DNA from 2 places in the Streptomyces sp. NPDC018045 genome. Region 2 is predicted to be linked to the other one. Evidence: riboswitches for the same ligand, from Rfam matches in the RefSeq annotation. Region 2 holds a riboswitch; the other holds the start of a gene.
What was found. Region 2 has a riboswitch for glycine ahead of gcvT (glycine cleavage system aminomethyltransferase GcvT). Riboswitches for the same ligand answer to the same signal wherever they lie in the genome.
Positions count from the first base shown of each region.

Region 1: it holds a riboswitch for glycine, as region 2 does, so the genes downstream of both, gcvP (aminomethyl-transferring glycine dehydrogenase) here and gcvT (glycine cleavage system aminomethyltransferase GcvT) in region 2, are expected to answer to the same signal.

Region 1 covers NZ_JBIRFL010000029.1:58,438-73,937, forward strand. The annotation lists gene ACH4EB_RS33940 (glutamate--cysteine ligase) at 1-487, opposite strand, end outside; gene ACH4EB_RS33945 (hypothetical protein) at 1,110-1,697, shown strand; gene ACH4EB_RS33950 (DUF5999 family protein) at 2,061-2,267, shown strand; gene gcvP (aminomethyl-transferring glycine dehydrogenase) at 2,417-5,302, opposite strand; glycine riboswitch at 5,491-5,588, opposite strand; gene ACH4EB_RS33960 (PRC-barrel domain-containing protein) at 5,703-6,104, shown strand; gene ACH4EB_RS33965 (DNA polymerase IV) at 5,996-7,609, opposite strand; gene ACH4EB_RS33970 (MerR family transcriptional regulator) at 7,900-8,502, opposite strand; gene ACH4EB_RS33975 (bifunctional nuclease family protein) at 8,689-9,162, opposite strand; gene ACH4EB_RS33980 (MerR family transcriptional regulator) at 9,216-9,962, opposite strand; gene ACH4EB_RS33985 (FHA domain-containing protein) at 9,980-10,825, opposite strand; gene ACH4EB_RS33990 (DUF881 domain-containing protein) at 10,944-11,891, opposite strand; gene ACH4EB_RS33995 (small basic family protein) at 11,897-12,229, opposite strand; gene ACH4EB_RS34000 (DUF881 domain-containing protein) at 12,226-13,140, opposite strand; gene ACH4EB_RS34005 (sugar phosphate nucleotidyltransferase) at 13,257-15,500, opposite strand, start outside.
Region 2 covers NZ_JBIRFL010000014.1:57,895-73,394, forward strand. The annotation lists gene ACH4EB_RS26310 (HNH endonuclease) at 1-837, shown strand, start outside; gene ACH4EB_RS26315 (L-serine ammonia-lyase) at 1,086-2,468, opposite strand; gene ACH4EB_RS26320 (APC family permease) at 2,582-4,246, opposite strand; gene glyA (serine hydroxymethyltransferase) at 4,587-5,846, opposite strand; gene gcvH (glycine cleavage system protein GcvH) at 5,902-6,276, opposite strand; gene gcvT (glycine cleavage system aminomethyltransferase GcvT) at 6,344-7,471, opposite strand; glycine riboswitch at 7,614-7,709, opposite strand; gene ACH4EB_RS26340 (AAA family ATPase) at 7,963-8,712, shown strand; gene ACH4EB_RS26345 (hypothetical protein) at 8,917-9,732, opposite strand; gene ACH4EB_RS26350 (enhanced serine sensitivity protein SseB) at 9,929-10,726, shown strand; gene ACH4EB_RS26355 (enhanced serine sensitivity protein SseB C-terminal domain-containing protein) at 10,888-11,694, shown strand; gene ACH4EB_RS26360 (ABC transporter permease) at 12,288-13,286, shown strand; gene ACH4EB_RS26365 (ABC transporter substrate-binding protein) at 13,357-15,105, shown strand; gene ACH4EB_RS26370 (ABC transporter permease) at 15,183-15,500, shown strand, end outside.

The DNA of each region.
Region 1 (15,500 bases), on a different contig from region 2:
CCTCGCCGCGCGCGGCCCTCATCTGGTCGTTGAGCAGGACATAGCGGTCGATCTCCGAGAGGTTGGAGGCGACCAGGTCCTCGGCGGCCAGCGTCGGCAGAATGCCGATCATCACAATACGGGCGGCCACTTCGGCGGCCTTGCGGTCGGCGTAGGCCAGGCCCGTGCGCAGTTCTTCGGCGAGCTGGTCGAGGACGCGCCCGGAGAGCCGGTGCGGAAGGATATTGACTTCCAGGTTGCACTGGGCCAGTTCGGTCTGGAAATCGCGGCTCGCGATGCGCTCCAGAACCTGTGAGTTCATCATGCGCGGCATGCCGTCCGGCCCGGCGAGATTCAATTCGATCTCCAGCCCCATCAGATTCTTGGGGCGGTCGAACCGCTTGTCGTCCAGGAGCCTCTGCAATCCCGTCAGGCACTCGTGCAGCTTTCTCCGATAGCGTTGCCGGTCCGTGAGGCCGTTACCGCCCGCCGCAACCTTCTCCCCCATCGAAGCGTCCCTCCTCGTGACGACGGGCCCGGCCCGGCGGGCCGCCCGGGCCTTCCGGCAGCGCCCGGGGCCACCGGGCTCCCCGGCGGCGCCCCGGCGAACGCGCTACGGTCGATGATGCCCGGCAATCCGATCGACAACGCCTCGGACGTGCGCCGGAACCGGTAGACTCCGGGAGACGCAGGGGCTGGCACATTCCGAGGGCATACCGTCGGGTCCGGAGGCCGGCTCATTGCGTCGCGGTAAACGCTGTCGAGATCGGCGAAAAGACCGTCCGGATCCGGCCTACCGTGTTCACGGCGGAATAGCAGGCCGTCGCACCACGCGCCGCACAAAGGCGCAGAAAACACCGCTCGGACGGGTCCGGATATCGCCTTGTCGGCAATCCATGGAACGGCTAGCCGAAACACTTGGTGAACACACGTCGTATAAACTTCGCTGACGAGGCAGAGAGTTGGCGCCCAGCGTTGCGGTGTTCCACCGGGGCTGCGGCACAGCGGCTGACCCCGCCGGGCCGACATCCCCGGTCGGCCGAGTACTGGCGCTCTGACCCCGCACGCTGACGACGTCGTCCGCACCATGCCCAGCACCACCGTGTCTCCCAAGTGAGAGGCGACCCACCATGCCGCTGCATGTTCCCCCTGCCCCCGCGCCTGCCCTCCGCAGTGTCCTCGCCGCCCTCGGTTCCCCCACCGCCGTGCGCGAGGCCCGCACTCCCGCCCTCCGTGCCCATCAGGGTCCGCTGCACCCCGAACTCCCTCTTCCCGTGCACGTGTTGGACGATGTCAGCCACCCCGCCGGGCCGCCCCGTACCCGGCTGACCGGCTGGCGCTTCCTGATCCGCAGCGGCGAGCGGTCGGTGGCGACCGCCGAAGCCATGCTCACGGCCGACGGCTGGACCTTCTCGCATTTCTGCGAGGGCCCCTACGTCACGTCGACCGAACGGGCACTGCGTCAGGCGGAGTCCGTACCGACCCCGTACCAGCCGCGCCTGCTGTCCGTGCCGGAGCTGTACATGCTCACCCTGTGGCTGCACCACGATGTCGCCGCAGACGGCGCCGAGGGGGTACCCGCCCCGGGTGACGTCCTGGTCCCGCTGGCGCCGGCCCCGCCGGGCATCGCCGCCCACCGTGCGCACCGGGTGGCGGACCTGCTGCCCCGGCTGAGTCTGCGCCTCGCGCCGGTGCCCCTCCTGGGGTCGCCGGCCTGAGACCCGGCAGGGGGTTCTCCGCGGCGATCGGCCGAGGTCGTACGACGCAACCGCGCACAGGAGCACACCGCCCCACAGGAACGCGCCCCGCGCCTTTCACGGCCGCGGGGCGCTCCGCTGCGCTCACCCGCGCGGAGTACGCGTCCGCCCGCCCCCAACGCCCCGTGGAGAGGACGGACTTGAAATGAACCGACCGCACGGGTGATGCGTCATTATCTAGTGAGTGCCGCTGCAGCCAAATCCCTGCGGAATCCGGCCCGTGGGGCAACACTGGTATCGACCTACTGAAACGGGGGAGCGGCCATGACCATCTCATCGAGCCGCAGGACGAATCAGACCACATCGCAGCGAAAGACGTCATCCATGTGCCAGCATCAACCGCCGTGCCCGACCGCAGACTCCGCCGACCGGGAGGCCGCCCACCTGGTGGCGCACCACCCGGAGCAGGGCTGGAGCCTGCTGTGCAACGGTGTCCTCCTGTTCGAGGACACCGGTGAACTGCTGCCGGACGGCCAGGTCATCGCGCCGCACCGGGTTCTGGGCACGCCGCACGTGGCCACCGCTGCCTGACCGCGTCAGCGCACGGCACCACGCACGACCGCACAGCACGGCACAGGCCGAGCGACACCACAGCACAACGGCCAACAGGGCCCCCGGCGTCGACGCCGAGGGCCCTTCGCGTTGCCGCGCGACCGCGAACGGTGCACGCCGACGGCGGATCAGCCGTCGTACTCCTCCAACGGCGGGCAGGAGCACACAAGGTTGCGGTCGCCGAACGCACCGTCGATTCGGCGCACCGGCGGCCAGTACTTCTCCGACGGCTCGACACCGGCCGGGAAGACCGCCTCCTCACGGGTGTACGGGTGCGGCCACTCACCGCTGAGCGCCGCCGCGGTGTGCGGGGCGTTGCGCAGCGGGTTGTCGTCCTTGTCCCACTCCCCCGAGCCGACCTTGTCGATCTCCGCACGGATCGCGATCATCGCGTCGCAGAAGCGGTCCAGCTCGTGCAGGTCCTCGCTCTCGGTCGGCTCGATCATCAGCGTGCCGGCCACCGGGAAGGACATCGTCGGCGCGTGGAAGCCGTAGTCGATCAGCCGCTTGGCGACGTCGTCGATGCTCACGCCGGTCGCCTTGGTCAGCGGCCGTACGTCGATGATGCACTCGTGCGCGACCAGACCGCCGGGGCCGGTGTAGAGCACGGGGTAGTGCGGCTCCAGGCGCTTGGCGATGTAGTTGGCGCCGAGCACCGCGACCTGGGTGGCGCGCGTGAGGCCCGCGCCGCCCATCAGCCGGACGTACGCCCAGGAGATGGGGAGGATGCCCGCGGAGCCCCACGGCGCGGCGGAGACGGGGCCCACGCCCGTCTCCGGGCCGGCGGTGGGCTGGAGCGGGTGGTTGGGCAGGTACGGCGCCAGGTGGGCGCGGACGCCGACCGGGCCGACGCCGGGGCCGCCGCCGCCGTGCGGGATGCAGAAGGTCTTGTGCAGGTTCAGGTGCGAGACGTCGCCGCCGAACGAGCCCGGCTCGGCGAGCCCGACCAGCGCGTTGAGGTTGGCGCCGTCCACGTACACCTGGCCGCCGGCGTCGTGCACCGCCGCGCAGATCTGCGTGATGTGTTCCTCGAACACGCCGTGCGTGGACGGGTAGGTCACCATCAGCACCGCGAGCTCGTCACGGTACTGCTCTATCTTGGCGTGCAGGTCGTCGGCGTCCACCTCGCCGTCCTCGCCGGTCTTGACGACGACGACCTTCATGCCGGCCATCACGGCGCTGGCGGCGTTGGTGCCGTGCGCGGAGGACGGGATCAGGCAGACCGTGCGCTGCTCGTCGCCGTTGGCGCGGTGGTACGCCCGTACGGCCAGCAGACCGGCCAGTTCGCCCTGTGAGCCGGCGTTCGGCTGGATGGAGACCTTGTCGTAGCCGGTGACCGTGGCCAGCCGCTCCTCCAGCTCTGCGATGAGCGTGAGGTAGCCCTGCGCCTGCTCGACCGGCGCGAACGGGTGGAGCTGGCCGAACTCGGGCCAGGTGACCGGCTCCATCTCGGCCGTCGCGTTCAGCTTCATGGTGCACGAGCCGAGCGGGATCATGCCGCGGTCCAGCGCGTAGTCCTTGTCCGACAGGCGGCGCAGGTAGCGCAGCATGGCGGTCTCGGAGCGGTACTGGTGGAAGACCGGGTGCGTCAGGTACGTGTCACGGCGCAGCAGCTCCTGGGGCAGCGCGTCGGCCACGGCCGCGTCCAGCCGCTCGATGTCGGCCTGCACGCCGAAGGCGCGCCACACCGCGTGCACCTGCGCGCGCCCGGTGGTCTCGTCGCAGGCGACGCCCACCAGGTCGGCGTCCACGAGCCGCAGGTTGACCCCGGCCTCGCGGGCCGCGGCGACGGCCTCGGCGGCCCGGCCCGGCACCCGTACGGTCAGCGTGTCGAAGTACCCGCCGTGCACGACCTCGACGCCGCCCGCACGAAGGCCCTCCGCCAGGACGGAGGCGTAGCGGTGGGTACGGCGGGCGATGGCCGCGAGGCCGTCCGGGCCGTGGTAGACGGCGTACATCCCCGCCATCACCGCGAGCAGCACCTGTGCGGTGCAGATGTTGCTGGTGGCCTTCTCCCGGCGGATGTGCTGCTCACGCGTCTGGAGGGCGAGCCGGTACGCCTGGTTGCCGTCGGCGTCCACCGAGACGCCGACCAGGCGGCCGGGCAGGCTGCGGGCGAACTTCTCGCGTACGGCCATGAATCCGGCGTGCGGGCCGCCGAAGCCCATCGGGACACCGAACCGCTGCGTGGTGCCGACGGCGATGTCGGCGCCCAGCTCACCCGGCGAGGTCAGCAGCGTCAACGCCAGCAGGTCGGCGGCGACGGTGACGATCGCGCCCAGCTCGTGTGCCTGTCCGATGACGGCACGCGGGTCCCGTACGGCGCCGGAAGCGCCCGGGTACTGGAGCAGCACACCGAAGACGCCGCGCTCGGCCACCTCCGCCGGGATGCCCGCGGACAGGTCCGCCACCACGACCTCCACGCCCGTCGGCTCGGCGCGGGTCTCGATGACGGCGATGGTCTGCGGCAGACAGTCGGCGTCGACCAGGAAGACGCCCTGCTTGACCTTGCCCACGCGCCGCGAGAGGGCCATCGCCTCGGCGGCGGCCGTGCCCTCGTCCAGCAGCGAGGCGCCGGAGGTCGGCAGTCCGGTCAGGTCGGCGACCATGGTCTGGAAATTGAGCAGCGCCTCCAGGCGGCCCTGCGAGATCTCCGGCTGGTACGGGGTGTACGCCGTGTACCAGGCGGGATTCTCCATCACGTTGCGCAGGATCACCGGCGGGGTGAACGTGCCGTGGTAGCCGAGCCCGATCATCGGAGCGAGCACCTGGTTACGGTCCGCGAGCGCCCGCAGCTCGGCCAGCACCTCGGCCTCGGAACGACCCTGGGGCAGGCCCAGCGCCTCCGCGCTCTTGATCACGTCCGGTACGGCGGCCGCGGTGAGTTCGTCCAGCGATCCGAACCCGACCTGCGCGAGCATCTTGGCCTGGGCCTCCGGACCGGGGCCGATGTGCCGCTGCTCGAACGGCGTGCCTCGTTCCAGCTCGGTCAGGGAGATGCGGTTGGTGGTCATCTGCGGGGGCCTCCTGGTCGTTTCGACCTACGCGGGGCACCACGGCGCTGGTGCCCGGACGGCCTCCCCCTCTGTCATCTCAACCTGAGAGCTTCACCGGTCCCGCACGCGGTACCGGCTTTCACCGTCGGTGAGGAGGGGTTCCGGCGCTGTGCCCGTCCGTGGCCCGCCCTGCTTTCCAGAGTGACCTCGTCCATGCGGTACGTGAGCCTGAGAGATTCCGGGGAGGAGTTGCTCCTTCGGCGCCTCCGCCATGATCGACGAAGGACTCTCCCGCATGGGGTCTGCAGCCGTTCGCCAGCCTACCAGCGCGGCGAACGGACGTTCCTTCGAGTGGCCGGGGCATGAATTGTGCCGTTTGGTAGTTGTCACAAGGCAGTTGCGACCACTTGGAGGGACCGTGCAGACCGATATCGATCCCCGCAGCTTGATCGGCCGCAAGGCGTTCGACAAGAACGGAACCAAGATCGGCACCGTCGACGAGGTGTACCTGGACGACGCGACCGGCGAACCGGAATGGGCGGCCGTACGCACCGGGATCTTCAGCCGGGACGCGTTCGTGCCCCTGGAGCCCAGCGACCTGGTCGACGAGGCGCTGCACGTCCCCTACGACCGCAAGCTGATCAAGGACGCGCCGGACTTCGGGGTGGGCCGCCACCTCTCGCCGGAGCAGGAACTCCAGCTCTACCACCACTACCGGCTGGACATCCCGGCCCCCGATGCGGTGCCCGATCCAGTGCCCGGGTCGGACGCCGCACCGGCCGACACGGAGTTCGGCCGGGTGGCCGGCGCCGAGGACTGAGCGGCGGAGGGCGCGGCGCCGGGGCCGCCCGGCCCGTGGGAGGCGGTGCCGGCGGGTCTCTCGGAACCGGCCCCGGCGAGGCCACCGGAGGGGTCGCCGGCCCCGTCGGCCGGCTCGTCCGGCGCACCGGACGGCTCGCCCCGCCACCCGTCCGGCGGGCCGCCCACCAGCGGCAGCGGCTCGCCGGGCCGCAATGCGGGGTCGTCGACCCGGAAGGTGCGCACCCGCCCGGGCCCGGTCCACGGCTGCTCGAACCGTACGGTCACCCGGCCCACCCCGCTGCCCTGCACCCACCCGGCCCCGAACTCGTCATGGACGACGTCGAGCCCCGGGAGCCACCGCCGGGGCCGCTCGGGTTCGTCGACGGCCATCCGCGCGGCCTCGTCGGCCGCCCGGCGCTCCCGCTCGGCCTCCTCCTCGGCGGCCTTCTCCGTCGCCACCTGGGCGAACAGGTCCTCCTGCGTGAAGTCCGCGAGGCCGGTCACGCCCACGCCCAGCAGCCGTACGCCACCCGTCGTGTCCACCAGATCCAGCAGCCGGGCCGCGGCCTCCCGCACCACCCCCGGGTCGTCCGTGGGCCCGCGCAGCGTCTCCGACCTGGTCAGCGTCGAGAAGTCGTAGTTGCGCACCTTGATCACGACGGTCCGCCCGGACCGCCCGGCCGCCCGCAGCCGCTGCACGCACCGGTCCGCCAGCCGCGTCACCTCCGCCCGCACCCGCGTCCGGTCCGTCAGATCCACCTCGAAGGTGTCCTCGACCGATATGGACTTCGCGTCCCGCTCGGCCACCACCGGCCGCTCGTCGCGCCCCAGTGCCATCGCGTACAGCCCGGCACCGTGCGCCCTGCCCAGCAGCCGTACGAGCTCAGCCTCGCCCGCCTCCGCCGTCTCGGCGACCGTGTGGATGCCCGCCCGGCGCAGCGTCTCCGCCGTGGCCGGGCCGACGCCGGGCAGCGTACGCACGGTCATCGGGCCGAGCAGCTCCCGCTCCCTGCCCGGTTCGATGACCACGAGGCCGTCCGGCTTGGCCTGCTCCGAGGCGATCTTGGCGAGCATCTTGGCGCCGGCCAGGCCCACCGACCCGGTGAGCCCCGTCGTACGTCTGATGTCACGCCGCAGCCGCTCCCCCACCTCCCGCACCGCCGCGGTGTCCGGCTCGACGCCGCCCGCCTCCAGGTCCACGAACGCCTCGTCCAGGCTGAGCGGCTCCACCAGCGGCGACAGTGCGTGCAGCAGCTCCATGACCTGGTCGCTCACCTGGCGGTACAGGGTGAAGCGCGGGGTCAGGTACGCCGCGTTCGGGCAGCGGCGCCGGGCCTGGGCGGTGGGCATGGCGGAGCGCACGCCGAAGACCCGGGCCTCGTACGACGCCGTGGAGACCACGCCGCGCGGGCCGATCCCGCCGACCACCACGGGCTTTCCGCGCAGGCTCGGCTTGGCCGCCTGCTCGGCGGCCGCGAAGAACGCATCCATGTCCAGATGCAGGATCGTCGGCGCACGTCTCACACGACCGATCGTCCCCCACACCACTGACAATCGCGCCGACCGACCTCGCCGGCCGACGCACCCAACCGCCGGGTCGCGGCGCGGGAGCGGCGCGGCGCGCCCCTGGGCGCCCGCTACGGCCCCGTTCCCCGCCGCCTCCGGCCGATGGGCGCACCAACCGTTCTCGGCCGCCTCAGAAACCCGCCCAGTGGCCCGTGAGACGTCAGAAGTCCCTCACGCATCACCCGTGTCGGACGCCCGGGCCGTCAGCACGGCCTCGGGCGCGGCCCCTGGCCGCACCCCGCCTGGTCTCAGCCCGCCCGGTTGCGCCGTCGCGCCAGTTCGTCGTGCGGGTTGTGCCGGACCAGCGTCTCGCCGGTGTCCACGCGCTCCCCGTGGAGCTGCGACAGCGCGCCCTCCACGTCGCGCCACACCACGCCCACGGCGATGCCGAAGACGCCCTGCCCGCCCTGGAGCAGATCGACGACCTCGTCGGGCGAGGTGCATTCGTAGACCGTCGCACCGTCGCTCATCAGGGTCATCCTCGCCAGGTCGGACAGCCCGCGGGAGCGCAGGTGCCGGACGGCGGTGCGGATGTTCTGCAAGGACACCCCGGTGTCCAGCAGCCGCTTGACGATCTTCAGGACGACGACGTCCCGGAAGTTGTAGAGCCGCTGGGTGCCCGACCCGTAGGCGGGCCGTACGCTCGGCTCGACGAGCCCCGTACGGGCCCAGTAGTCGAGCTGGCGGTAGGTGATCCCCGCGGCCGCGCACGCCGTCGGGCCGCGGTAGCCGATGGTTTCCGCCCCGCGGTCCCCCGGCACCTCGGCGGCCTGTGCCGGGTTACGGTCAACCGCCCCGGGGTGGAGCGGCACCGCCCCTTCTGCCGCCGTACCGTCGCCGGTGATTGCCACGCCGACCTCCGTCCTCCACGTCCCGGACGGGACCTGCCTTATCGACGGTATGCAGTCACTCGGGGTGCGTCAACGATCGCCGCGCTCGCCACGCCGAGTGATAATCACCCTGCGAGTGGTTTCTCGTGCCCCAGGACGGGGAAAGGCTACTCGAATGCGCGGAAGGCGGCCCTCCGCGCACCCGGCTCACTGGCTGTTGGTGCCGAAGTCCTCGGGCGAGATCTGGTCGAGGAACTCGCGGAACTTCTCCACCTCGTCCTCCTGCTCGTCCGGGATGGCGATGCCCGCGTCGTCGAGGACCCCGTCGGTCCCGTAGATCGGCGTACCGGTGCGCAGCGCCAGCGCTATGGCGTCGGACGGACGGGCGCTGACCTCGACACCGCTGGCGAAGACCAGTTCGGCATAGAAGACCCCCTCGCGCAGGTCCGTGATGCGGACCTGGGTCAGTTCCTGGCCCACCGCTTCCAGCACGTCCTTGAAGAGGTCGTGCGTCAGCGGCCTGGCAGGGGCCATCCCCTGCTGGGCGAAGGCGATGGCGGTGGCCTCCCCCGGCCCGATCCAAATGGGCAGGTAACGATCGCCTCCTACCTCCCGTAGGAGCACGATCGGTTGGTTGGAAGGCATTTCCACCCGGACACCCACGACATCGAGCTCGTTCACACAGCAACCCTAGGACGTGCCCGGCCGGTTTGGGTAGTCGGGCCACCCATTGCTCACGTGAGCCGGACCCGCAGGGCCGACTGGACCAGTGCCGCGTGCAGCCGTACGGACAAGGTGGCCAGCTCTCTGGCCGTGGCCTCGGCATGCTGCCTGGTCTGCGGGTTGCGGTGGCGGCGCAGCGGCGCCACGACCTGCTCGACGAGGTTGGCCTCCCGTTCGGCAGCAGCCTTGACCGCCCTCAGATGGCGGGGTTCCAGACCGAAACGCCCCAGTTCGGCGACGAGCTTGGCGACCGTGACGGCCTCGATGTCGTACCCGCCCCCGGCGTCCGGGACGATGAGCCCGTACGCCTCCCAGTCGGCGAGCTCGGCCTCCTCGACCTCGGCCGCGGCCAGCAGCTCCGCCCGGCCGATCCGGGCGGCCGTGGGCCGGTCGCCGGCCGGCTCGCCCAGGCCCTCGAACAGCTCCCCCACGGGTGCGGCGGGAGCCGGGAGCTGCACCTGTTCGCCCCGCGCGAGGGCGTCGAGATGCTCGCGGATCACTTTCAGCGGAAGATAGTGGTCGCGCTGCATCCGCAGGACGGCCGCCAGCCGGGCGACGTCGTCCGGGCCGAACTTGCGGTACCCGGACGGGGTGCGCCGAGGCTCGACGAGCCCCTCGGCCTCCAAGAAGCGGATCTTGGAGATGGTGACCTCGGGGAACTCGTCGCGCAGCGCGTTGAGCACCGTACCGATGCTCATCAGCTTGCCGTCCGAGGTGGTGCCGGCGGACCCGGCACCACCCGGCGCAGTGCGGTGCATATGCCTTCCTTGGCCGGTCAGAAGCCGACGCTCCGCTGGCTCGCGTAGAAGACCAGCCGGAACTTGCCGATCTGGACCTCGTCGCCGTTGGCGAGCGGCACCGCGTCGATGCGCTCACGGTTGACGTACGTGCCGTTCAGGCTGCCGACGTCGGCGACGGTGAAGCCGCCGTCCTGGCCGCGACGGAACTCCACGTGGCGGCGCGAGACCGTCACGTCGTCCAGGAAGATGTCGCTCTGCGGGTGCCGCCCGGCCGTCGTCAGGTCGCCGTCCAGCAGGAAGCGGCTGCCCGAGTTCGGTCCGCGGCGCACGACCAGCAGGGCCGAGCCCATGGGCAGCGCCTCGACGGCGGCCTGGGCCTCGGGGGACAGCGACGGGATCGGCGTCTGCCCCGTCGTCTCCGCGTCGTACGCCTCCAGCCCCGAGATGGAGATGGTCGAGGTCGTCTCGGAGGCACGCTCGGCCTGCGCCCCGGGGCGCAGCGGCGCTCCGCAGTTGGAGCAGAACCGGCTCGCCTCGGCGTTGCGGTGACCGCACCTCGTACAGACCGGCAAGGGAACCCCTCCACCCGTGTTCGCGGCCGACGGTCCCTGGGAACCTATGCGGCCGGGCACGGAGGGGTCAACAGAATGGGCACCCGACGCCCCGGGGCCACCGACCTGGTCGCGGAAGAGCGGACGCTCTCCGCCGGCGCCGCTCTCCTCGGGCTGGCGCGGGGCACGGTGCTTCGCCGAGCCGCTGCCGCCCTCCTGGCGTGCGCTCTTGCCGAACAGCTTTGCAAACAACTTCACGGGCGATTCCCCTTGAACGAAACAGACCCGCCCGTGGGGCAGGACGAACCCTCGATGCACACACCGGCCGATCCGGACATCCTGTTAACGTCCGTGGCCTCCACACAGTTTCCACCACGCACCACCCGTACGGTGCGCCGACCCCCCGCTACCTCTTGCCCGACCCGGGGCGCTCCGCCACGTCGCCGGCTCACCGCGATGACGACCGAGCGTAGTCAGGCCGCTTCGCCGCCCGCAAGGCGTCCACGATGATCTTCTCGTCACGGCTCACAGACACAGTGGCCTGCTCCTTTTCCAAAGTCTGCACCACACCGCCAGGGATGTTCAGCGCCGGTTCCAGGTCCTCGGGCTTGCCGATCACCTTGAAACGGTACGGCTGGGTGACGCGTTTGCCGTCGACCTCCACGCCGCCACGGACGTCCGACAGGTACGAATCGGCCACGATCCGTACGTCGTTGATCTGAATGGCCTCGGCGCCGGCCGCCCGCAACTCCTGGACGGTGTCCAGGAGTTTGTCCGCCTCGACGGAGTGCGTCGGGTCGTTGATGGTGAGGTTGATGCCCGGCCCCTGGGCCGCCACCGTCCCCGCCAGCACGCCGAGCTGCTGCTCCTTCTCCACGGTCTGCTTCCGGGCCTCCTCCGCCTGGTCCGAGCTGTTCTCCAGCTCGGTCTTCTGGCCCTCCAGCCTGCGCTGTTCATCCGTCAGGCGTTGCGAACGGTTGTCCAATTCATCCAGGATGCGCACCAGGTCCTCCTGCCGCGCACCCCGTAGTGCACTGTTGTCACTCGTGGAACGTACCTGAATTGCCAGGCCGAGTCCGAGAATGAACAGCAGCAGGGCGACGATCAGTTGGGCCCGGGTCAGCCGCGGCGGCCACAGACCGGCCGCCAGACGCTGCCGCCCGGTCATCTCCGGCTCCGGCGCGCCGGGCCGCGCCCCCCGTTCGGCGCCCGCCGGAGCCTCGTCCGCGGCGTGCTCCGCGTCGGCCTGCCCGGCCTGCGACCGGCTCTCCGGGGGCATCGGCCGCCGGTCGGCCGGCCGGTCCGTCCCGCCGGACGGCTCCTTGCCCGGCTCCAGCGGGGCCCGGCCCGCTCCCGGCGCCGTCCCGTCCCGCTCGGGGTTCTCGTCCGTAGCCATCGGCATCAGGCCCTGAAGACGTGCCGGCGGATGGCCGCGGCGTTGGAGAAGATGCGGATGCCCAGTACGACGACCACACCGGTGGACAGTTGGGCGCCGACGCCGAGCTTGTCGCCGAGGAAGACGATCAGCGCGGCGACCACCACGTTGGACAGGAACGAAACGACGAAGACCTTGTCGTCGAAGATGCCGTCCAGCATCGCGCGCAGACCGCCGAAGACGGCGTCCAGCGCCGCCACGACAGCGATCGGCAGGTAGGGCTCGACCACCGTCGGCACCACCGGCCGGACCACAAGCCCGACCACGACTCCCACGATGAGGCCCAGTACGGCGATCACGATGTGCCCTTCCCTGTGTCGGCGCCACCCGCGGCACCGGCCTTCGGCTGTGCTGTACGTACGATCAAACTGGGCGCGGGCGGCAGCGTGACCTCGTTCTCGGCGGAAATCTTCGTACGGATGCCGTAGTTCTTGCGCAGCACGTCCAAGTACTGACCGTCCGCACTGTCCTGGAACGCGGTCGCGAGCTTGTGCCCGTCCCCCACCGCCAGCACCGTGTACGGCGGCACCAGCGGCTTGTTGTCGACCAGTATGGCCTCTCCCGCGGCTCTGATCGCCGAGAGGGAGGTGAGCCGCTGCCCGTTGACGGAGACCGCCTCGGCCCCGGACGCCCAGAGGCCGTTGACGACCCGCTGCAGATCGCGGTCGCGCAGCCGCCCGGTGTCCGAGAACCCGCTGCTCTCACGCGGACCGCCGCCACCCGACTGCGCCGACTTGGCATCGTCGACGACCAGTTTCACCCCGGGTCCGGTCACCTGCGTCGAGCCGGCCAGCAGCGCCAGCAGCTCGGCCCGGTCGCCGCCGTGCTCCTCCAACGCCTTGCGCTGCATGGCGCCCACATCGTCGCGGAGCGCGTCGACCCGCTTCTGCACCGCGTCGGCGTCGGCCGTGCCGTGCTCGATGCGGTTGATCAGCTCTTCGCGCTCCTTCGCCAGGGTGGGTGCCGATATCCGCGCCTGGGCGGCGCCGACCGTCACCACCACCGTGGCGAGCACCAGGCCCGCCGCCAGCCCCAACTTCGCCCGCAAGGTACGCGGGAGGCCCCGCACCCCCGCCGCCGCCTTGCGCGCCGCCGCTTCCGCGTACCCGTCGTCCAGGGCATGGTCCATGACGTTGGTCAGCAGCGACATCGAGGCATCCGGGCGCGCGGCCTGGTGGGGGGTGCTCCGATCGGGGCGCTGCTGCGACATGCCGCACATCGTCGCACGTCGGCGCCGTAGTCGCCCAATGGCCCCACCGGCGTGCCGAATCGCGGCACGCCGGTGGGGTCACGGAACGGTACGGACGCGGTCACGCCCGCCGGGGATCAGCGGCCCGCGCTGTCCACCACCGCCGACCACTCGTCCAGCAGTTGCTGGGCCGAGGCGTCGTCCGGGCCCTCCGCCCACAGATGGGTGACGGCCTCCGCCGGGTCCGGCAGCACCAGCACCCAGCGTCCGTCGGCCTCCACCACCCGTACGCCGTCGGTCGTGTCCACCGACCGGTCGCCGGCGGCTTCCACCACATGGCGCATGACCAGGCCCTTGACCGCCCACGGCGTCGCCAGGTCCCGCTTGAGCACATGCGCCCGCGGGATGCGCGCGTCGATCTGGCTGAGCGTGAGCTGCGTCCGCGCCACCAGCCCGATCAGCCGCACGAACGCCGCCGCGCCGTCGAAGACGCTGCTGAACTCCGGAATGATGAATCCGCCACGGCCGTCACCACCGAAGATGGTGTCGTCCCCGCGGCCCACCCGGGTCAGGTCGTCGGGCGAGGTGGTCGTCCACTCGACCTGGGTGCCGTGGTAGGCGGCCACCTGCTCGGCGATACGGGTCGTCGTCACCGGCAGCGCCACCCGGCCGCTGCGCCGTTCGGCGGCCACCAGGTCGAGCATGACCAGCAGCGCCCGGTCGTCCTCGATGATCCGGCCGCGCTCGTCGACCAGCGACAGCCGCTCACCGACGGGGTCGAAGCGCACCCCGAAGGCGGCCCGCGCGGAAGCCACGATCTCTCCGAGCCGCACCAGCCCGGCGCGCCGGGCGTCGGCGGTCTCCGTCGGCCGGGACTCGTCCAGGCCTGGGTTGATGGTCAGCGAGTCGACGCCGAGCCGCCCCAGGAGGCTGGGCAGCACCAGGCCGGCGCTGCCGTTGGAGGCGTCGACGACCACCTTCAGTCCCGCCTCGCCGATGCCCTCGGTGTCCAGCGACCTGAGCAGCGACCCGGTGTACGAGTCGTAGACGCTGGAGGGGAAGTGCAGGTCGCCGATCTCGCCCGGGAAGGCCCTGCGGTACTCCTGGCGCGCGTAGACCCGGTCCAGCTTGCGCTGGCCCGCCAGCGAGAGGTCGGCGCCGCGCTCGTCGAGGAACATGATGTCGACGGAGTCCGGTACGCCCGGTGTCGTACGCACCATGATGCCGCCGGCACTGCCCCGGGCCGTCTGCTGCCGGGCGACCGGCAGCGGCACGTTCTCCACGTCCCGTACGTCGATGGCGCTGGCCTGGAGCGCGGAGATCATCGCGCGCTTGAGCGCCCGCGCGCCCCGGGAGTGGTCACGGGCGATGGTGACCGTGGACCCCTTCTTCAGGGTCGTGGCGTACGCGCCGGCGAGCCGTACCGCGACCTCGGGGGTGATCTCGACGTTCAGGATGCCGGAGACGCCCCGCGCGCCGAACAGGTGCGCCTGGCCGCGGGACTCCCAGATCACCGACGTGTTGACGAAGGCACCGGCCTCGATGGTCTTGAACGGGTAGACCCGGACATTGCCCTGGACAATCGATTCCTCACCGACGAGGCACTCATCGCCGATGACGGCTCCGTCCTCGATCCGCGCCGCCCGCATGATGTCGGTGTTCTTGCCGATCACACAGCCGCGCAGATTGCTCTGCTGACCGATGTACACGTTGTCGTGCACCACGGCCTTGTGCAGGAAGGCGCCGGTCTTGACCACGACGTTCGACCCGACGATGGTGTGCTCGCGCAGCTCCGCGCCGGCTTCGATCTTGGCGTAGTCACCGATGTACAGGGGGCCGCGCAGCACCGCGTCCGGATGCACCTCGGCGCCCTCGGCGACCCAGACGCCCGGCGAGATCTCGAAGCCGTCGATGTCCACGTCGACCTTGCCTTCGAGAACGTCGGCCTGGGCCTTCACATAGCTCTCGTGGGTGCCGACGTCTTCCCAGTAGCCCTCGGCGATATAGCCGTAGACCGGCTTGCCCTCCTTCATGAGCTGCGGGAAGACATCACCCGACCAGTCCACCGGGACGTCGGGGTCCACGTAGTCGAAAACCTCGGGCTCCATGACGTAGATGCCCGTGTTCACCGTGTCGGAGAAGACCTGACCCCAGGTCGGCTTCTCCAGGAAACGCTCGACCTTGCCTTCCTCGTCGACGATCGTGATGCCGAATTCCAGAGGATTGGGGACCCTCGTGAGGCAGACGGTGACGAGCGCGCCCTTCTCCTTGTGGAAGCGGATCAGGTCGGTGAGATCGAAGTCGGTGAGCGCATCTCCGGAGATCACGAGGAAAGCGTCGTCGCGGAGCGCCTCCTCCGCGTTCTTCACGCTGCCGGCCGT
Region 2 (15,500 bases):
ATGACGCTTCTCGAACGTGCGGCCCAGGCTCCCCAGGCGCCGGTCGGCCGGATGGCTCTGAGCGAAACGGACTTCCTGACCGTCGCGACACAGGAAAGCGCGGAATCCCGCCGCCTCGGCCGCCCCACCGACCGGCTGCTGGACGCCGCGGTGCGGTCGATGCCGGGCATGGTGATGCAAAAGTTCCACAACCACGGCGGGACCGAGGTGCCGCACCGCTTCTACGAGGTCGTCGGCAGCCCGCGTAACCGAACGGTCCGGCTCAGCTCCGCCCTCGGCCGGGTGGCCCGGTCGCACGAGATCGCCGGGCTGCACGCGGAGCTGGACGCCCGCTGGAGCATCGTGGAGAACTCCTTCGCGACCGGCATAGGACGCAGCCTGATAGCGGACGGCGTCCGCGTCGACCGGGAGACCCTGCGCCTGACGGACCAGCGCCGGCGCCGTCAGGTCACCGGTGTCGCCGCGGCCGTGGCCGGGTTCCAGCACGGCCGCTGCCACGTCTGCGACGAGACGGTGAGCCCTGAGGAGACCGCCGTCGACCACGTCTTCCCGTACGCGCTCATGCGGCGCTTCGAAAGCGTCCGCGGCTGGTCCGGGCCCGACCTGGACTCGCTGTGGAACCTCGCCGTCGCCCACAGGACGTGCAACGGGAAGAAGAGCGACCGGATGCCGACCGCCGACGAACTGGCACGACTGGCCCGCCGCAACGAGCAGATCATGCGCTCGCCCCGGCCGCTCCACACCACCCTGCGTCTCACTCTGGAAAAGGCCGTGCCCGGTCGGCGGATATCCGACTGGGCGACGTTCCTGCGGGAGGTCGCGAAGGCCTGCGCGTGAGCGGCCCGGCACGGCGCCGCAGCCGGTGCTCCGCCCGCCCCGGTTCACCGCCCCGACCATGGCGCTCGGCTCACCGCCCCGGCCGCGCCGTCCGGAGCACCGTCCCGGCCTCGCACGCCGTCCGGAGCGCCGTCCCGGCCGCGCCGCCCGGCTCATCAGCCCGACCGCGCACGCCACCCGGCCCGCAGCTCCCCGACCCGCAGGCTTCCCGCCCCGCGAGTCCCGACTCATGCCCCCCCGGTGGCAGCTCAGCATTCGATGATGTTGACCGCCAGCCCGCCCCGGGCCGTTTCCTTGTACTTGACGCTCATGTCGGCGCCGGTGTCCTTCATGGTCTTGATGACCTTGTCGAGGGAGACGTGGTGGCGTCCGTCGCCGCGCAGGGACATGCGGGCGGCGGTGACGGCCTTGACCGCGGCCATGCCGTTGCGTTCGATGCACGGGATCTGGACGAGGCCGCCGACCGGGTCGCAGGTCAGGCCGAGGTTGTGCTCCATGCCGATCTCGGCGGCGTTCTCGACCTGCTCGGGGGTGCCGCCGAGGACCTCGGCGAGGCCGCCGGCGGCCATCGAGCAGGCCGAGCCGACCTCGCCCTGGCAGCCGACCTCGGCGCCGGAGATGGAGGCGTTCTCCTTGAAGAGCATGCCGATGGCGGAAGCGGCGAGCAGGAAGCGGACGACGCCGTCCTCGTCGGCGCCGGGCACGAAGTTGACGTAGTAGTGCAGGACGGCGGGGATGATGCCGGCCGCGCCGTTGGTGGGGGCGGTGACGACCCGGCCGCCGGCCGCGTTCTCCTCGTTGACGGCCATCGCGTAGAGGGTGATCCACTCCATCGCGTGGGCCTCGGGGCTGCCCTCGGCGCGCAGCGCGCGGGCGCCGTTGGCGGCGCGGCGGCGGACCTTGAGGCCGCCGGGCAGGATGCCCTCGCGGGCCATGCCGCGGGACACACACGCCTGCATGACCTGCCAGATCTCCAGCAGCCCGGTGCGGATCTCGTCCTCCGTGCGCCATGCCTTCTCGTTCTCCAGCATGAGGGAGGAGATGGACAGGCCGGTCTCGCGGGAGAGGCGCAGCAGCTCGTCGCCGGTGCGGAAGGGGTACTTCAGCACCGTGTCGTCGAGCTTGATGCGGTCCTCGCCGACCGCGTCCTCGTCGACGACGAAGCCGCCGCCGACGGAGTAGTAGGTCTTCTCCAGCAGGGGCGCGCCGCCCGCGTCGTACGCGAAGAGGGTCATGCCGTTGGCGTGGTACGGCAGGGAGCGGCGGCGGTGCAGGATCAGCTCGGTCGACTCGTCGAAGTCGATCTCGTGGTCGGTGCCTATCTCCGCGCCGAGCAGCCGCAGCCGGCCGCTCTTGCGGATCCGCTCGACCTCGTCGTCGGCCGTCTCGACGTCCACGGTGCGCGGGGAGTGGCCCTCCAGGCCGAGCAGGACGGCCTTGGGCGTGCCGTGGCCGTGGCCGGTGGCGCCGAGCGAGCCGAAGAGTTCGGCCCGGACCGCCGTCGTCTGGGCGAGCAGACCGTCCTTCTTGAGCCGCCCGACGAACATCCGGGCGGCGCGCATCGGGCCGACGGTGTGGGAGCTGGACGGGCCGATGCCGATGGAGAAGAGGTCGAAGACGGAGATGGCCACGGTGGCGGACTCCCTTGTCTGCTCGTGGTGGACGGTGGAGCAAAGGGGCGGACGAAACGGAAGGTACGTTCCTGCGCCGACTGTCGAGCCTAACCCGGACGGCGGACAGACTCTCAGACGGAGGCCATCGGACGGTTGTCCTCCGGCACAACGGCAGAAGACGCAGCGGAGGCGGTCCCGGTGTCGAGTACCGGGTCGGTACCGGTCAGACCCGTTTCGTGGGCGCGGACCCCGGCGCGTACGGCCAGGAAGTAGAACGCGACGGCGGAGAGCGCGACGAGGGCGATGTCCAGGCCGCCGGGGATGACGCCGTGGCCGCCGAAGTCCGGGCTGCCGAGCGCGGACAGCACGGACATCCAGACCAGGAAGCCGACCAGCCACCAGGCGGGCGCGAACTGCTCGCGCAGATTCGTCTCGCCGCGCCGCCGCAGCACCACCGCCGCGACCGGCGCGGCCACCAGCGTCAGCAGTGCGACCTTTCCGGTGTCCGGCCACTTCGACCAGTACAGCGCGCACGCCGCGAAGGCGAAGGTGACCGGGCACAGCACCGCGGCCGCGGGCAGCCGGAACGGGCGCGGCAGGTCGGGCCTGGTCCGGCGGAAGACGCCCACCGCGATCGGGCCGATCAGATACGAGATGACCATGGCGGCCGAGATCACGCTGGCCAGCGCGTTCCAGCTACGGCCGACGGTGACCAGCAGCAGGACCGAGAACCCGAGGTTGAGCCACATCGCGGGGCGGGCGGTCCCGTACCGGGGGTGCACGGCGGCCAGCTTCCTGGGGAAGAAACCGGTCTCGGCGAGGTTCTGGACCATGTACGCGGCGGACGCGACATTGGCGATGTTGGAGCCGGCCGGCGAGATGAAGGCGCCGAACTGGAGCATCGTGACGACCCAGTGCAGCATCAGCACCTTGGCCAGGTCGGCGAAGGGCGAGCTGAGGTTCACCCCGTGCCAGCCGCCCGCCTGCGTCAACTGCTCCGGCGGTACGGCGCCGAGGAACGCGGTCTGGAGCGCGAGGTAGATCACCAGGCCCAGCGAGAGCGCGCCGACCAGCGCGACCGGGATGGCCCGGCCGGGGTTCTTGGCGGCGCCGCCGAGGTTGACCACGGCCTGGAAGCCGTTGAAGGCGAAGACCACGCCGCAGGTGGTCACGGCGGTCAGTACGGCCGGCCAGCCGTACGGGGCGAAGCCGCCGTGCGCGGTGAAGTTCGACGTGTGGAAGCCGGAGGCGATCAGCGCGGCCACGGCCAGCACCGGGATCGCGAACTTGACCAGGGTCAGGACCGTGTTGGCGCGGGCCAGGAACTGGACCGACCAGTAGCAGGTCAGCCACAGCGCGAAGGTCAGCAGCAGCGCCACGCCGCTGCCGGCCGCGGTGAGGTGGCCGGTGGCCGGGTCGACCAGGTCCCGGGCCCAGCCGAAGCCCCAGGAGGACATGTACTGGGTGGCGGCGATGGACTCGATCGGGATCAGCGAGGCGACCGCGATCCACACCGCCCAGCCGGTCAGGAAGCCGAGCACGGGGCCGTGCGAGAGGTGGCCGTAGCGGGCCATGCCGCCGGGGATCGGATACGCGGAGCCGACCTCCGCGTAGGACATCGCGATCATGCCGATGAAGACGGCGCCGATGACCCAGGCGACCAGGGCTGCGGGGCCCGCCACCTGCGCGGCGGAGCCGGCGCCGAAGAGCCAGCCGGAGCCGAAGATCGAACCGATGCCGATCATGGTCAGGGCGAAGAGACCGATCCCTTTGCGGTTGCCCGCGCTCATGTCCATTGCCGTGCGTGTTCCGTCCTGCTGTGGTGCGAAGGGCCCCGCGTCATTGAGGGGCCGTTCTCAGCCTATGGGGCGGAAAATCACCGTAAGGCGGACGGAAAGGCCGTGCGCCCGGGGCCAACAACCCCGAGCGCACGGCCTGTTCACCCCACGGACACCGCCTCGGCGGCACCCGGCGGGGCGCACTTCATGAAACGCGTCACACAGCGGCGTCACGCCATGACGTCACCCGGCCGTCACGCACCGGCGGGCACGGCGGTGCGTGACGGCCGCGGTGCACGACGGCACCACCCGGCCGCGCCCCATGCGCCACGAGGCCGCGTGGGCCGGGTGGCGCGGGTCACAGCGACGGGTACAGCGGGTGCTTGCCGGCCAGGGTGGTCACCCGGGCCTTGAGCGCCTCGGCGTCGTACGAGGGCTTGAGCGCCTCGGCGATGATGTCGGCGACCTCGCGGAAGTCCTCCGCCGTGAAGCCGCGGGTGGCCAGCGCCGGGGTGCCGATCCGCAGGCCCGAGGTGACCATCGGGGGCCGCGGGTCGTTCGGGACGGCGTTGCGGTTGACCGTGATGCCGACCTCGTGGAGGCGGTCCTCGGCCTGCTGGCCGTCCAGCTCGCTGTTGCGCAGGTCGACCAGGACCAGGTGCACGTCGGTGCCGCCGGACAGGACGGAGACGCCGTGCTCGGTGATGTCGGACTGCGTCAGACGCTCGGCGAGGATGCGCGCGCCGTCCAGGGTGCGCTGCTGGCGCTCCTTGAACTCCTCGCTCGCCGCGACCTTGAAGGACACCGCCTTCGCCGCGATGACGTGCTCCAGCGGGCCGCCCTGCTGGCCCGGGAAGACCGCCGAGTTGATCTTCTTGGCGAGCTCCTGGGTGGACAGGATCACACCGCCGCGCGGGCCGCCCAGGGTCTTGTGCGTGGTGGTGGTCACGACGTGGGCGTGCGGCACCGGGTTGGGGTGCAGCCCGGCCGCCACCAGGCCGGCGAAGTGCGCCATGTCGACCATCAGGTACGCGCCGACCTCGTCGGCGATCCGGCGGAACGCCGCGAAGTCGAGCTGACGCGGGTACGCCGACCAGCCGGCCACGATGAGCTGCGGACGGGTCTCCTTGGCCAGGCGCTCGACCTCGCCCATGTCGACCTGACCGGACTCCTCGTCGACGTGGTAGGGCACCACGTTGTAGAGCTTGCCGGAAAAGTTGATCTTCATGCCGTGGGTCAGGTGCCCGCCGTGCGCGAGGTTCAGACCCATGATCGTGTCGCCCGGCTTGAGCAGTGCGAACATCGCGGCCGCGTTGGCCTGCGCGCCGGAGTGCGGCTGCACGTTCGCCGCCTCGGCGCCGAACAGCGCCTTGATGCGGTCGATGGCGATCCGCTCGACCACGTCGACGTGCTCGCAGCCGCCGTAGTAGCGGCGGCCCGGGTAGCCCTCGGCGTACTTGTTGGTGAGGACCGAGCCCTGGGCCTCCATGACGGCGGCCGGGGCGAAGTTCTCCGACGCGATCATTTCGAGGGTGGACTGCTGACGGTGGAGCTCGGCGTCGACGGCGGCGGCGACGTCGGGGTCGAGCTCGTGGAGGGAGCTGTTCAGAAGCGACATGACTCTTCCTGGGGTACGCGGGGCGCACGGCCCCGCCGGGCGGCGGGTGGGCGGGTCAGCCGGTGAAGGCGGTGTACTCGTCGGCCGAGAGCAGGTCGTCCGGCTCGCCGCTGACCTTCACCTTGAACAGCCAGCCACCCTCGAACGGGGCGGTGTTCACCAGCGAGGGGTCGCTCACCACGTCCTCGTTGATCTCCGTGACCTCGCCGTCGACGGGGGAGTAGAGATCGCTGACGGACTTGGTCGACTCCAGCTCACCGCAGGTCTCGCCCGCCGTGACCGTCTCACCGACCGGGGGAAGCTGCACGAAGACGACGTCGCCGAGCGCGTTGGCGGCGTGCTCGGTGATGCCGATCGTCGAGACGCCCTCCTCGGCGGCCGACAGCCACTCGTGCTCCTTGCTGTAGCGGAGCTGCTGGGGGTTGTTCATGTCTTGATTCTCCTGGATGCGGTGGCGTGCTCGGTGCGGGGGTCTTGACAGGTGAGACGCGAACGCGTCACTTCTGGCGCTTGTAGAAGGGCAGTGCCACGACCTCGTACGGCTCGTGGGTGCCACGGATGTCCACCGCCACGCCGGCGGTGCCGGGCGTGGCGTGCGCGGCGTCGACGTACGCCATGGCGACGGGCTTGCCGAGGGTGGGCGAGGGGGCACCGGAGGTGACCTCGCCGATGACGGCGCCGTCCGGGCCCACGACCGGGTATCCGGCGCGCGGCACGCGGCGGCCCTCGGCGATCAGGCCGACCAGTCGGCGGGGCGGCTGCGTCTCGGCGCGGTCGCGGGCCGCCTCCAGGGCGGCGCGGCCCACGAAGTCACCGCCGTTCGTCGTCTTCTCGAACTTCACGACCCGGCCCAGGCCCGCGTCGAACGGCGTGGTGCCGGTGGTCAGCTCGTGCCCGTACAGCGGCATGCCCGCCTCCAGGCGCAGCGTGTCCCGGCAGGACAGGCCGCAGGGCACCAGGCCCGCGTCCTTGCCGGCCTCGGTCAGCGCCTCCCAGAGGGCGACCGCGTCCGAGGGGCGGACGAACAGCTCGAAACCGTCCTCACCGGTGTATCCCGTACGGGCGATCAGCGCGGGCACGCCCGCGACGGTGCCGGGCAGCCCGGCGTAGTACTTCAGCCCGTCCAGGTCGGCGTCGGTAAGACCCTTGAGGATGCCGGGGGACTCCGGGCCCTGCACGGCGAGCAGCGCGTACGCGTCCCGGTCGTCGCGCACCTCGGCCTCGAAGCCGCGCGCCCGCTCGGTGAGCGCGTCCAGCACGACCTGCGCGTTGGAGGCGTTGGCGACGACCATGTACTCCGCCTCGCCGAGGCGGTAGACGATCAGGTCGTCCAGGATGCCGCCCTCGGCGTCGCAGATCATGGTGTAGCGGGCGCGGCCGACGGCCACCCCGCCGATGTTGCCGACCAGCGCGAAGTCCAGCAGGTCGGCGGCGCGCGGTCCGGTGACGGTGATCTCGCCCATGTGCGAGAGGTCGAACAGGCCGGCGCGGGTACGGACGGCGACGTGCTCGTCCCGCTCGCTGCCGTAGCGCAGCGGCATGTCCCATCCGGCGAAGTCGGTCATGGTCGCGCCGAGCGCGCGATGCGTCGCGTCCAGCGCGGTGCGGCGGGGGGCTTCGGTCATGGTGGTGGCTCCCGGGCATGGGTGACAAGACGGTCTCCCCATCTGTCATCGGAACCTGAGAGGTTCACCGGAAGGCCGTGACCGGTCCCCGGTTTGCACCTTGGGTGGAGCCACACCGCGGCGGCCCGCTTTTCAGATCTGCCTCGCCCGCGCGGTATCGGGGCCTGAGAGATTCAAGGGAGGACTTGCTCCTTCGGCGCCCCGCCGTGACGGCCGGGGACTCTCCCGCGCGGATTCAAGCGGCCGGTATGCAGTTGGCTGGGCGTGGCACCCGTACGCGGACGCACACGGAGGTGCGCGGTCCGGCACATGGCGCGCACATCATCGCACGGGATCGCCGGATACAGGAGCCCTGGTCGTACCGGTGTTCGCAGGGGTGTCACGACAGTGTCCTGGGACTGTACGAATCGTGGGATTTCCTTGAAGCGCATTACCTTTTCTTGACACTCTGCGGGTACGGGGACCACACCGGACCGGGAGGGGCGATCACGGTGCACAGGCAGGCCGCACTCGCGACAAGTCCGGGAGGCGCGCCCCCGGGCTGTGTCCCGGAAGCCACGGGAGCCGCCCCGGGGCCCCGGCGGCTGCCGCTCGGGGTGGTACGCCCCGGCCGGGCGCGGGCCGCGGCGGCGGACACCCCGACGGCGGACGTCGTCGACCTCCGGGACCGGCATGCCGTGCGCGAAGCGGCCGAGCTGCGTTTCGCGGCGGGTGACGTGGTGGTGGTCTCCGGTCTGCCGGGCAGCGGCAAGAGCACCCTCATGCTCCGGGTGGTGCCCGACCTCGACCGCCGGGGCGCCGCCGTGCACCGCGTCGACTCGCAGGACGTACGGGAGCGCTGGGAGCGCGGCAGGCTGCGCCGGCTTCCCTACGCGCTCTACCGGCCGCTGGTCAGGGCCGCCCACTATCTGGGGCTGCGGCGGGCGCTTCGCTCCGGCGGCAGTGTGGTGGTGCACGACTGCGGCACCCTCGCGTGGGTGCGCCGCTGGCTCGCGCGCGCGGCACGGCGCGGCGGGCGCGGCCTGCACCTGGTGCTGCTGGACGTGCCGCCCGAGGTCGCGCTGTCCGGGCAGCGTTCGCGCGGACGCGGCGTCTCCGGTTACGCCTTCGCCCGGCACCGGCGCGCGGTGCGGCGGCTGGCCGCCCGTGCCCAGGCGGCCCGGCTCCCCGCGGGTTTCACCTCGGCCGTCCTGCTGGACCGGCCGGCGGCGGGAGCGCTGCGGCGGATCGCCTTCGAGTGAGGCATGGCCCCGGGGCCGAGCCGGGGTGCGCGCGGCGTCCGCCGCGGCCCGCCCCGCCCGCCGGGCCGTACGCCCGTGGCCGCCCGGGGTGCCGGATGCCTGACGGGCCGTACGGAAGGTTCCGTACGGCCCGTCAGGACCGGTCCTAGCTCTGGCGTATCTCCCGCATCTGCGCCTCCTCCGGACGCTCGGCACCGGCCCGATCTAAAGGCCCAGGGCCTTGAGCAGCACGACCGGCAGCGACAGCACCGACTTGACCAGCGAGCCGGCGGCCGGCTGCTCCGGCTGCTGCGCCGCGTCGGCCGGCCGCGCCTGGGCGTTCGGCTGTCCCTCGGCGTTCGGCCGCGGTTCGGCGGCGGCCGGCTGGGTGTCGGCGTTCGGCTGCGGGTCGCTGGTCGGCGCCTTCGGCTGGGCGGCCGACTGGCCGTCCGCCTCGTCCGCCGGCTCGGCGGCGGGCCGGGCCGGCCGGTTGGCCGCCTGCACGGCGGGCTGCGCGGCGGGCTGCGCCGCGGGCTCGGCGGCCGGCTGCTGTTGCAGGCCGCCGAGCAGCTTGTCGATGCCCAGGATCTTGAAGATGTCGGTGACGGACCGGGAGACCGACTCGGTCAGGCCCTGGGTCGCGCCGGCCGGCTCCTCCGGCCCCGGTGCCCGGCGTGCCAGCTCGTCCATCTGCGCGCGCAGGTTCTGCGAGGCCCGGCGCAACTGGACGGAGTCGGCCGACACCGAGCGGTCGGAGTCCTCGTTCAGCAGGTCCGCCAGCCGCTGCGCGTCCTGGAGGACCGTGTCCAGGCGGGTGCGGGCGGCCCTGACCTCCACGGAGTGGCCGCGGCTGTCGGCCGACTTCTCCGCCAGCTCGGTCGAGGCGTCCGCCAGCCTGCCGATGTCGTCGACGATGATGCTGTGGTTGCGGACCGGGGGCTTGGGGCCCTCCACCGCGGTCGCGGAGCCCGTGGCGCCGAGGGCGAGGGCGCCGGCGGTGGTGGCGCAGAGGAGGGCGGAGGCGGTCCGGTGCGTTGCCATCAGGAGACGTGCCTTTCTGTAGGAACGGCAGGGCAAGATCACCCTGGAGCCACCTTCGGAGCGGGGTGCACGGTCCGCAACCGCTCGCGCGCGTTCGGTGGTCATCCGGATGCACCAGGCCCCCTCCCGTCTGCTGGCGTTAGGGTCGTCGACCAGGTAAGGCGCGGTACGAGCGGTGAAGAGCGGGTGGGTGGACATGGACTTTCCGGAGCAGGGCATTCCGCGGCTGGAGTGGCCCGCCAACGAGCTGGAGGAGGTGCTCGCCGCCTCGGTGGGGCACCCCGGGGCGGGCGCCCGCATCGTCGAGGTGCTCGGCCGCAGCCGTATATGGGTGCCGCTGCCCAAGGGCGGCGGCCCGGAGAGCGCGGGGATGGGCCGGGCGGGCCTGGACCTGCCGACCGTCGAGATCGGCCCGGCCGCGTACGTCCCGGTCTTCAGCTCCGAGCAGGAGTTCCAGCGGGTGGCCGGGCCGCATCTGTCCTTCGCCGTCGCGCCGGCCGCCGAGTTCGCGCGCGGCCTGCCCCCGCTGATCGGCATCGCCGTCAACCCGGAGGGCACGGTCGGCGTGCCGCTGCCGCCGGACGCGGTGGCCGAGCTGTGCCGGACCGGCCGCCCGGACCAGCCCGGCGCGCCGAGCGGTGGCCGGGTCCGGCTGTTCGAGCCGGACTGGCAGGAGGAGCCGGTGGACTTCCTGGCCGCGGCCGGGCTGGAGTTCTCGTCGGCGGGCTTCGTGGTCACCGCGCGTCGCGCGCTGGCCAGCGTCGAGGGGGACGCGCCCGCGCTGTTCGTCGGCGTCCAGGTGGACGCCGCGGCCGTCCTGCCGCACGACCCGGCCGTACGGGACGCCGTGACCGCCGCCCTCGGCCGGGCCCTCGGCGGGACCCCGCTGACCTGGCCCGTCCAACTGGTCATGCTGGACCTCGCCCAGGGCGACCCGGTCGCCGACTGGATGCTGGAGCGGGTCCGGCCCTTCTACTCCCGCGATGTCGCCTAGCGGCCCGCGGACGTCCGCTCCCCCGGCGCCCCCGGAGTGCTCCTTCCCGTGACCGCAAGCGGCGTGTGCTGATCCGGCCGGGGTCCGGACGCAGGCTCTAAGCTGTTGTTGCAACCGGCAGGCGTACCCCACGTGCCTGCCGTCAGGAAGGGACGGACCACGTGAGCGCGGGTGCGCATCAGGGAGCGGCTGCCGGGCAGGTCGAGCAGGTGCTGCAACAGGTCTCGCCCGGCCGGTACGACGCCTACGAGGCGTTGCTGCAGGCCCTCGCCGCCGGTCAGGTCTGGATGCTGCTCTGGCACGGCCAGGCCGGTTCGCCCGATGCGCAGTACGGCAACATGGAGGTCGACGGGCTCGGCTACGCGCCGTGCGTGACCTCCGCCCCCGAGCTGGCCGCCAGTGGCTGGAACCGCGCCCACGAGGTCGTCTACGGCCGGGACATCGCGGCCACCCTCTTCCCCGACCGCTGGGGCCTGTGGCTCAACCCGCACGCCCCCGGTGGCGGCGTCGGCATCCCATGGCTGGACCTGCGGCGCATCGCGGGCGGCCTGGACCGGCTGCCGGCCGGCCCGCTGCGGATCACCGAACCGGCCATCGAGATCCCTCAGTTCTATGCCCTGCTGGGGCAGAACGCGCACCGCACGCCCGCGGTGCGCTCCCTGCGCCGTGCCTGGGTGCAGCCCGCCCTCGGCGCCCCGTATCTGGCGATCGGTCTGGATCTGTACGACACGGGTCAACCGGCCGTCGAATCCGTGCGGCTGATGGTCCAGCAGTCCATCGGCGCGGTACCGGAGGGGCTGCCGGTCTCGACGGTCGCGATGAACGACGAGTACGACCCGGTCGGCATGTGGATGCGGGCCAACGCGCGGCCGTTCTTCGACCGGGACGCCTACGCGGCGGGTCCGGTGGCCGCGCCCGCCCCTGCCCCCGCGCCGTCGTACGGGTACGGCTACCCGCGCCCGTACTGATCCCGCCGTACGCCCTACGCCGGCCGCGTGCCGCTTCGGCCGCCCCGGCGCCCGCGCCGCGCCTCTGCGGGCTTCGCCGTGCCGCCCTGTGGGCCGGCCGCGCCCTCTTGCGGCTCCCGACGGCGTCCCGCGGCCCGAAATGGCCGCCGCTGCCCGTAAGTTGCCTCCTGCGCGCCGCCGCGCGAACCGCTCAGTCGGGGCCGATGTCCGCATAGCGGAAGCCCGTGGGCCACATCACAGTTGCGCATCCATTCCCGGTCAGGGCTGGTGAGTGATCGCGACTCGGATGAAGACTCCGGCAGCAGAGGGTTTCGGCCCTGTGTACGAGATGCACCGCTCGTCGTCGCGTGACGTTCCGCGGCAACTGCTCCGCCCGCACCACCCGCAAGGCCTGCAACACCTGTACCCGCAACGCTCGCTGTACATGCACCAGTTGCTCCTGCTCTTCCAGAGTCCACCCGTCGCCTCCGACGTACCACGCGCTCCAGAGCACGACTCGCACCAGAGCACACCTCGCACCAGTGATGTGAACCAGGCCGCTGACCGCGGCGCGCATGGGCCGGCGGCGCCGGCCGAGAGGGGTCAAAGGCACCGTGACCGCACCGATCGAGACCACCGGGGCGGCTGCCGAAGCGCAGCCGGAAGCGGTGCTGGAAGGCGTCGAGAGCAAGAAGATCGAGGGGCGCTCGCTCGGCCAGATCGCCCTGCTGCGCTTCCGGCGCGACAAGGTCGCGGTGGCGGGTGCCATCGTTGTCATCCTGCTCATCGTGATCGCGGCGCTCTCCCGGCCCATCCAGTCCTGGCTGGGCCTGGACCCCAACAGCCCCCATCAGGACCTCATCGACCCCAACACCACGCTGCCCAAGGGCGACCTCGGCGGGATGAGCCTGGACCACCCGCTCGGCGTGGACCCGAAGTTCGGCCGCGACCTGCTCGCGCGGGTCCTGGAGGGCTCCTGGGTCTCGCTGATCGTGGCGTTCGGCGCGACACTGCTGTCGGTGGCCATCGGCACCGTGCTCGGCGTGGTGGCCGGCTTCTACCGGGGGCGGGTGGACGCGCTGATCAGCCGGCTGATGGACGTCTTCCTGGCGTTCCCGCTGCTGCTGTTCGCCATCGCCATCTCGGCCTCGCTCCAGGGCGGCGCCTTCGGGCTCGAAGGGCTGCCGCTGCACATCTCGGTCCTGATCTTCGTGATCGGTTTCTTCAACTGGCCGTACATGGGCCGGATCGTGCGGGCCCAGACGCTCTCGCTGCGCGAGCGGGAGTTCGTGGACGCCGCGCGCGGCATGGGCGCCCGCGGCCCGTTCATCCTCTTCAGGGAGCTGCTGCCCAACCTGGTGGGCCCGATCATCGTCTACTCGACGCTGCTGATCCCCTCCAACATCCTCTTCGAGGCGGCGCTGAGCTTCCTGGGCGTCGGCATTCAGCCGCCCCAGGCGTCCTGGGGCGGCATGCTCAACCAGGCGGTCAAGTACTACGAGGTCGACCCGCAGTACATGCTCGTCCCCGGCCTCGCGATCTTCGTCACCGTGCTGGCGTTCAACCTCCTCGGCGACGGCCTCAGGGACGCGCTGGACCCGCGCAGCCGCTGACACCGCCCGGGCCCGTACGCCCGGCAGCCCCCATCCAAGTTTCCGACCAACGAAGGGGAAACCGACCATTATGCGAAGGTCAGTCCCGGTCGCGGCGATCGCGGCCCTCACCAGCACGGGCCTGCTGCTGTCCGGCTGCAGCGGCAAGAGTTCGGGCAGCGGCTCCGCCGAGGCGAACGCCGCCACCAAGGGCATCGTCAACGTCTCGGACGAGAAGGGCGGCACGCTCACCTACGCGATGAGCGACGCCCCCGAGTCCTACGACCCGGGCAACACGTACTACGCCTACGTCTGGAACTTCAGCCGCCTGTACGCGCGCCCGCTCACCACCTTCAAGCCGGGCCCGGGCGCCAAGGGCAACGAGCTGGCGCCCGACCTGGCGGAGTCGATGGGCAAGGCCACCGACGGCAACAAGACCTGGACGTACAAGCTCCGCGCGGGCCTCAAGTACGACGACGGCAAGCCGATCACCTCGAAGGACGTCAAGTACGCCGTGGAGCGCAGCAACTTCGCGCGCGACGTGCTCTCGCTCGGCCCGAACTACTTCCAGACGTACCTCAAGGACAACGAGGGCGGCTACAAGGGCCCGTACAAGGACAAGAGCCCGGAGGGCCTGAAGTCCATCGAGACGCCGGACGACCGGACCATCGTCTTCCGCCTCAAGCAGCCCTTCGCCGAGTTCGACTACCTGGTCAGCGCCCCGCAGACGGCACCGGTGCCGCGGGCCAGGGACAAGGGCGCGGACTACACCAAGAACATCGCCTCCTCGGGCAGCTACAAGTTCGACACCTACGAGGAGGGCAAGAAGGTCGTCCTCGTCCGCAACCCCCACTGGTCGGCCAAGACCGACCCGCTGCGCAAGCAGCTCCCCGACAAGATCGTGCTGAACATGAAGGTCGCCCAGTCGACGATCGACAAGGACCTGAAGGCCGGCAACACCCACATCGACATGGCCGGCCGCGGTGTGGACGCCCAGACCCAGGCCCAGCTCCTGACCAGCGCCAAGGAGAAGGCCAACACCGACAACGCGCTCGGCCAGCGGCTGTCCTACGTGGCGATCAACTCCAAGGTCGCGCCGTTCGACAAGCTGGAGTGCCGCCGGGCCGTGCAGTACGCGATCGACAAGAAGGCCGTGCAGACCGCGCAGGGCGGGCCGGTGCGCGGTGACATCGCCTCCACCGTGCTGCCCACCGACCTCGCCGGGTACCAGAAGTTCGACCAGTACCCGCAGAAGTACAACGGTGACAGCCTCGACCTGACCGAGGCCAAGAAGCAGTGGCAGGCGTGCGGCGCCGGCAACGTGAGCACCACGATCACCGCCCGCAGCGACCGGCAGGACGAGGTGGACGCGGCGACGTCGGTGGTCGGCTCGCTGAAGAAGATCGGCATCGACGCCAAGATCCAGACGTACCCGAGCGGCAAGTACTTCTCCGACTACGCGGGCGTCCCGGAGTTCACCCAGCGCAACAAGATCGGCCTGATGATGATGCAGTGGGGCTCGGACTACCCCACCGGCTTCGGCTACCTGAACCAGATCGTCAACGGCAAGGCGATCCAGAAGTCCGGTAACTCCAACCTCTCCGAGCTGGACGACGAGACCATCAACCAACTGCTCGACGACGCCATCGCCAGCAGTGACAAGGCCCAGCGCGAGAAGGACTACGCGGAGATCGACAAGAAGACGATGGAGCAGGCCGTCATCGTCCCGCTGACCTACTTCAAGATCCTGCTGTACCGCTCGCCGAAGGCCACCAACCTGGTGTCCACCTCCGCCTACAGCGGTGAGTACGACTACCTCAACGTCGGCGTCAAGAAGTAGCAGCCCCGAAAGGCAGGTGAAGGCAAGGGCTTCCGCGGGCCGGCCGGTCCGGCCCGCGGTGCCGACGCCGCAGTCCCGTGTTCGCGTACATCATCCGCAGGTTGATCAGCGCGGTGATTCTGCTGCTGATCGTCAGCGCGGTCACCTTCGGCATCTTCTTCGTGCTGCCGAAACTGGCCGGACAGACCGCCGACCAGTTGGCCGCGCAGTACATCGGGAAGGCCCCATCGGCCGCGGACCTCGCCGCGGTGAAGAAGAACCTCGGCTTGGACAAGCCGGTCTTCGTGCAGTACTGGGACTTCCTCAAGGGCATCTTCGTCGGGGTCGACTACAAGTTCGGCCCGGACGCCGCCACGTGCAACGTGCCGTGCTTCGGCTACTCCTTCAAGACCCAC